3 regions of the Serratia aquatilis genome follow, and region 2 is predicted to be linked to each of the others. Evidence: predicted binding sites of a transcription regulator. Region 2 holds the regulator's gene; each other region holds the start of a gene.
What was found. The regulator CRP, encoded in region 2, controls carbon source genes, mostly activating them, when cyclic AMP is high. The targets are predictions, from matches to a motif close to ATGTGANNNNNNTCACAT.
Positions count from the first base shown of each region.

Region 1 (2,205 bases), 1.5 Mb from region 2:
TCTTCGCACTATTTCCACCGCGAGCGCTCTCCTGCAAGTAAAACCAAAACCCAGGAGGAAAATAAATGATGAACACTATCTGGTGGTCGCTTCCTCTGACGCTGGTGGTTTTCTTCGCGGCACGCTGGCTAGCGCAACGGTTGAACACGCCATTACTGAATCCATTGCTGGTTTCAATGGCGGTAATTATTCCTTTGCTGTTACTGACCGCGACTCCTTATGAGGACTACTTTCAGGGCAGTAAAATCCTCAATGACCTGCTGCAACCCGCAGTTGTCGCCCTCGCCTTTCCGCTTTATGAACAGATGCATCAGATCCGCGCTCGCTGGAAGTCGATTATTACCGTCTGTTTTATCGGCAGCATAACCGCGATGATCAGCGGTGGCGCCTTGGCACTGCTGATGGGGGCGAAACCGGATATTGCCGCGTCGATTATGCCTAAATCCGTCACGACGCCGATCGCGATGGCGGTAGCCGACTCCATCGGCGGCATTCCAGCAATCAGCGCGGTCTGCGTGATTTTTGTCGGAATTATGGGCGCTGTTTTCGGGCATTCACTGCTCAACCTGTTGGGGATCAGCACCAAATCTTCGCGAGGCTTGGCAATCGGAACCGCATCACACGCTCTCGGCACCGCACGCAGCGCAGAGTTGGACTATCAGGAAGGCGCGTTCAGTTCCTTGGCACTGGTGATCTGTGGGATCATCACATCACTGATTGCCCCCTTCCTGTTCCCACTATTGCTGCTACTGTTTGGCTGAGGGTTTAGGTTTTAAAATTTGTTTTATGTCGCTTATTGTCGAGTTTCATTACATGAATTTCATCAAAAATTAGACATTTATCACACTTTATTATCAGCAGGCTGCCTAGAATGTTACCCCGTTAACTTGTAGAGAGACTTCCTATGCACCCGCGCTTTCACACTGCATATAGCGAACTGCCAGCAACCTTGCAATCAGCCCTGTTGCCCTATCTGGCTGCGCCTGATTTTCGGGCCGTGCTTGAAGCAGACCAAGTAGAAACGATCAAGCAACGCTGCGGGTTAGACGACAATGGTCTGGCATTTGCCCTGCTGCCTTTGGCGGCTGCCTGCTCGTTAACGCCAATTTCTCAGTTTCACGTCGGCGCTATTGCCCGTGGCACCAGTGGTAATCTCTACTTCGGTGCCAATATGGAATTCAGTGGCGCGCCAATGCAGCAAACGGTACATGCTGAACAGTGCGCTGTTACCCATGCTTGGCTGCGCGGTGAAACCAGACTGGTTTCGGTGACCGTCAACTACACGCCTTGCGGCCACTGCCGCCAGTTTATGAACGAACTCAACACTGGCACTGCGCTATTGATTAACCTGCCGACCAGAGCACAGGCCACGCTTGGGGATTACCTACCCTATTCCTTCGGGCCGCAAGATCTGGAAATCAACCAGTTGCTGATGGACCCGGTCGACCATGGTTTCCAACTGGCCCTGGAAGATGAACTGGCCAAAGCCGCCCTGGATGCAGCCAACCGCAGTCATGCCCCTTACAGCAAAGCCCACAGCGGCGTAGCTTTGGAAGGCGAAGATGGTACGATTTACGCTGGTCGCTATGCGGAAAATGCCGCATTCAACCCTAGCTTGCCGCCGCTGCAGGCTGCGCTGGTGCTGATGAATATCTCAGGTGGCGATTGTCAGAAAATCCGCCGCGCTGTGTTGGCTGAAGCGGAAGGCGCTATCCTGACGCAGTGGGATGCCACGCGGGCCACGCTTGAAGCTCTGGGCTGTCAGGATATCCAGCGGTTTACTTTCTGAACCCTCAGGCGGAGCCTTACCTGCTCCGCTACCTTGCTTATCGCCCTCAAACACTCTCCTGAACAATGAATTGATTGGAATTCCCCTATTTTCCCCTCTCCATTGAAAAACAATTGCTGTATATATTTTCCTGATGTTTTAGGATCTACCGACCTGCCTGTTTTATAAAAATTAGCCGATACGTTTAAGAGTAAAACTGATGGAACTTGAATACGAAAGCAAACGCCCTCTGTACATTCCTTATGCCGGCCCAATCCTGCTGGAGTTTCCACTGTTGAATAAAGGTAGCGCCTTCACCGAAGATGAGCGCAGCCACTTCAACCTGCACGGCCTGCTGCCGGAAGCGGTGGAAACCATTGAAGAACAGGTGGAACGTGCATACCGCCAGTATCAGGATTTCAAGAACGACAATGACA
Region 1 covers NZ_CP173186.1:3,456,465-3,458,669, forward strand. The annotation lists gene SAQUA_RS15630 (CidA/LrgA family protein) at 1-69, shown strand, start outside; gene SAQUA_RS15635 (CidB/LrgB family autolysis modulator) at 66-761, shown strand; gene cdd (cytidine deaminase) at 905-1,789, shown strand; gene SAQUA_RS15645 (NAD-dependent malic enzyme) at 1,989-2,205, shown strand, end outside.
Region 1: a site for CRP is predicted at 830-847, ahead of cdd (cytidine deaminase). Genes of this name have one in related genera too.

Region 2 (2,205 bases):
CGCGACAATAAAGTGCAGGTTGATATGGGTAAACAGGCGAGGGGCTTCTTCTCGGCGTTCTGATGTCAGTTTTACTTCACAATCAACGATATCGTTACGCCCTTTTTGCAAAATTGACACCACATCGATAGCACTGCAGCCACCCACAGACATCAGTACCATTTCCATCGGACTTGGCGCTTTCTCCCCCGCGTTACCATCCATCAATACCTGGTGACCAGAAGCGGACTCACCCATAAATGTCAGCCCTTCTACCCACTTGACTCTTGCCTGCATTTTGTACTCTCCGGTTTATTTCTGAAAAACAAAGTACGCTTTCGCATAGAAACTGGCAACGGAACCTGATGCTAATCATGCTGAAGCGAGACAACACAAGACACTCGCCTCACTCTGTGCTACAAACAAAGCCGCAATAACTCTTTCCAGGTCACCGATTTCAGGGAAATGTCCAAGGAAAGGCCCCTATATTGGCATGTTAACAGAATGTAGCTTGCAGCACTCCACGCAAGTCAATATGCTAGAACATAAGCGTATTTCTATAACACGCCTCAAAACCTGTTGATAGCCACTAATAATAAACCAGGCTAGAAGCACGTTTTACAGGGAACTCTGACCCCTGTGATACAAGGCAGCGATTACAACAGAGGATAACAGCGAATGGTTCTCGGCAAACCGCAAACAGACCCGACTCTTGAATGGTTCCTGTCTCATTGCCATATCCACAAATATCCATCGAAGAGTACGCTGATTCACCAAGGTGAAAAAGCCGAAACGCTTTACTACATCGTAAAAGGTTCCGTCGCGGTGCTGATTAAGGATGAAGAAGGCAAAGAGATGATCCTGTCCTACCTTAACCAGGGGGATTTCATCGGCGAGCTCGGATTATTTGAAGAAGGCCAGGAGCGAAGCGCCTGGGTGAGAGCAAAAACAGCCTGTGAAGTGGCTGAAATTTCCTACAAGAAATTCCGCCAACTGATCCAGGTGAACCCGGATATTCTGATGCGCCTGTCCGCACAGATGGCAAACCGTCTACAAGTCACTTCAGAGAAAGTGGGTAACCTCGCCTTCCTTGACGTTACTGGCCGCATCGCACAGACCTTGCTGAATCTGGCAAAACAACCTGATGCCATGACCCACCCTGATGGTATGCAGATCAAAATTACCCGCCAGGAAATTGGCCAAATCGTCGGTTGCTCGCGTGAAACCGTCGGTCGTATTCTGAAAATGCTCGAAGACCAAAACCTGATTTCCGCTCACGGCAAAACTATTGTCGTATACGGTACACGTTAATCCTTGAAAACACGGCGCTACAAGGCGCCGTGTCTTTAGCTGCTGAATAGCAAACCATGTGGCGTCGCCTGATCTACCACCCTGAAGTCAATTACGCACTGCGACAAACACTGGTGCTTTGCCTACCCGTGGTTTTTGGATTGCTGATTAGCAACCTGCAGTTAGGGTTACTGTTCTCGCTGGTTCCCGCCTGTTGCAATATTGCTGGGCTAGATACCCCCCACAAACGCTTCTTCAAACGTCTGATCGTTGGTGGTTCGTTGTTCGCCCTCAGCAGTATTTTGCTGCAGCAGGCGCTGCTGTGGCATATTCCGTTGCCTTTACTGATGCTGGGAATGGCATTGTTACTCGGTGTCAGCGGTGAAATCAGCCCACTGCACGCGCGTCTGTTGCCCGCCGCCCTTGTCGCCGCCATCTTCTCACTCAGTATGGCGGGCAGTGTACCCATATGGCATACCCCCTTGCTGTATATCGTAGGCACGGCGTGGTACGGGTTGTTCACCTGGTTCTGGTTCAAGCTGTGGAAAGAGCAGCCGATGCGTGAATCCCTCAGCCAACTCTATATCCAGTTGGCCGACTATCTAGAAGCCAAATACTCACTGCTGACTCAGCACACCGATCCGGAAACCGCTCTACCGCCTTTATTGAAACGCCAACAACAGGTGATGGATCTGATCAGCCTGTTATACCAGCAACTCAACTTCCTGCCCCATGCCAGTAATGTCGAGCAAAAGCGTTTGCAGCGCAGATTCCAGGTCGCGCTCGATCTGCAGGAACACATTACCGTCAGCCTGCACCAGCCGGAAGAGGTACAAAAACTGGTTGAGCAAAGTCAGGCCGAAGCGATTATCCGCCGCAATGCGCAAGTTATCGCAGCGCGCCTGCGCGAAGTGGCTGGCGACATTCTTTATCATC
Region 2 covers NZ_CP173186.1:5,000,609-5,002,813, forward strand. The annotation lists gene SAQUA_RS22815 (OsmC family protein) at 1-276, opposite strand, end outside; gene crp (cAMP-activated global transcriptional regulator CRP) at 658-1,290, shown strand; gene SAQUA_RS22825 (YccS/YhfK family putative transporter) at 1,347-2,205, shown strand, end outside.

Region 3 (2,205 bases), 1.6 Mb from region 2:
TAAGGTGCAAACGATAATTTACCCTATAATACGGGCACGTTTTCGTACAAAGGCAATGAACATATCATGACTCAGGATGAACTGAAAAAAGCGGTAGGCTGGGCTGCATTGGATTACGTGAAACCAGGCACTATCGTTGGGGTAGGTACCGGTTCTACCGCCGCGCACTTTATCGACGCACTGGCTTCGATCAAACACCAGATCGAAGGAGCGGTATCAAGCTCAGATGCCTCGACGGCCAAGCTGAAAAGCCTGGGGATCCACGTTTTTGATAGCAATGAAGTGGATTCATTGGATATCTACGTGGATGGCGCTGACGAGATCAACGGCCATATGCAAATGATCAAAGGTGGTGGCGCAGCCCTGACTCGCGAAAAAGTCATCGCGGCGATTGCTCGCCAGTTTATCTGCATTGTTGATTCAACCAAGCAGGTTGATGTTCTGGGCAAATTCCCACTGCCGGTGGAAGTGATCCCAATGGCTCGTTCCTATGTGGCGCGTGAATTGGTTAAGCTGGGTGGTTTGCCTGAGTATCGCCAGAACGTGCTGACCGACAATGGCAACGTGATCCTGGATGTGTTCAATCTGAACATTCTTGATGCGGTTGCATTGGAAAACCAGATTAACGGGATTGCCGGTGTGGTTACCGTTGGCCTATTTGCCAACCGTGGTGCGGACGTTGCGCTGGTCGGAACGCCAGACGGCGTTAAAGTGGTTAAGTAAGCGCTGTACTCTAAATAATTCGAGTTGCATGTAGTCGGTCTCAGCCAACACCCATGCAGCTTGAAGTATGATGAGTATAAACCTGACAGAAAATATCTCTGCCCCGCCAGCAGGTGGAAAATATGTCTTGTCTGATGCCCGATAAGACGTATACCCAAGAGGGGCAGCATGTTTAAGCTCTGGGCGTTTGGCTTTTTGGTTTAAAGCATCTTTTCTTAAAACCATCTATTTTGGTGACATATGTCACATATTGTTAATTACCTCCATTAAGCTCCTGCTGAACTCCTTCCCAATAGTATTTTCCACCAGAAACGACCGGTAACGCTGAGCCTTGTGCTGAAAGGCAAGCAATCGTTTGTATTGCCGGGCGCGTTATTTTTGTTATGTTGGACAACGTGCTGTCGATTTCGCGCTTAGGTTAACCATGCCGCAATGCGAAAGGTAATTGGGATAACAGCCACTTCTGAAGTCTGAATATAGGGTCGGGTAAATGGCAAAAGTATCTTTGGAGAAAGACAGGATTAAGTTCCTGTTGGTTGAAGGGGTTCATCAGAGCACGGTAGATAACCTGCGCGCTGCCGGATATACCAATATTGAATATCATAAAGGTGCGTTAGACACCGAATCGCTAAAGGCATCCATCCGTGATGCACACTTCGTCGGCCTACGTTCGCGTACGCATCTGTCCGAAGAGGTTTTTGCTGCCGCAGAGAAGTTAGTGGCAGTGGGGTGTTTCTGTATCGGCACCAACCAGGTTGATTTGAAAGCAGCAACCAAACGCGGCATCCCTGTGTTTAATGCCCCGTTCTCCAATACCCGATCCGTTGCTGAAATGGTGCTGGGTGAACTGCTGCTGATGCTGCGTGGTATCCCAATGGCTAACGCCAAGGCGCACCGTGGCCAGTGGCAGAAACTGGCTGTGGGCTCCTACGAAGCACGCGGCAAGAAACTGGGGATCATCGGTTACGGCCATATCGGTACTCAGCTCGGTATCCTGGCCGAAGGCCTGGGTATGAAAGTGTTCTTCTATGATATCGAGAACAAGCTGCCATTGGGGAACGCGCAACAGGTACGCCACTTGTCTGACCTGCTCAATATGAGCGATGTTGTCACACTGCACGTGCCGGAAACGCCATCGACCAAAAATATGATCGGTGCGGAAGAACTGGCACTGATGAAACCGGGAGCGATTCTGATCAATGCTTCGCGTGGTACCGTGGTGGATATCCCTGCTCTGTGTGACGCTCTGGCCAGCAATCATGTGGCCGGTGCGGCTATCGACGTCTTCCCTGAAGAACCGGCAACCAATAGCGATCCATTCGAATCTCCGCTGTGTGAATTCGACAACGTGCTGTTGACGCCGCATATCGGTGGCTCAACTGAGGAAGCGCAGGAGAATATCGGTGATGAAGTGGCTGGGAAACTGGCCAAGTACTCCGATAACGGTTCTACGCTTTCTGCGGTCAACTTCCCGGAAGTATC
Region 3 covers NZ_CP173186.1:1,192,580-1,194,784, forward strand. The annotation lists gene rpiA (ribose-5-phosphate isomerase RpiA) at 67-723, shown strand; gene serA (phosphoglycerate dehydrogenase) at 1,214-2,205, shown strand, end outside.
Region 3: a site for CRP is predicted at 955-972, ahead of serA (phosphoglycerate dehydrogenase). Genes of this name have one in related genera too.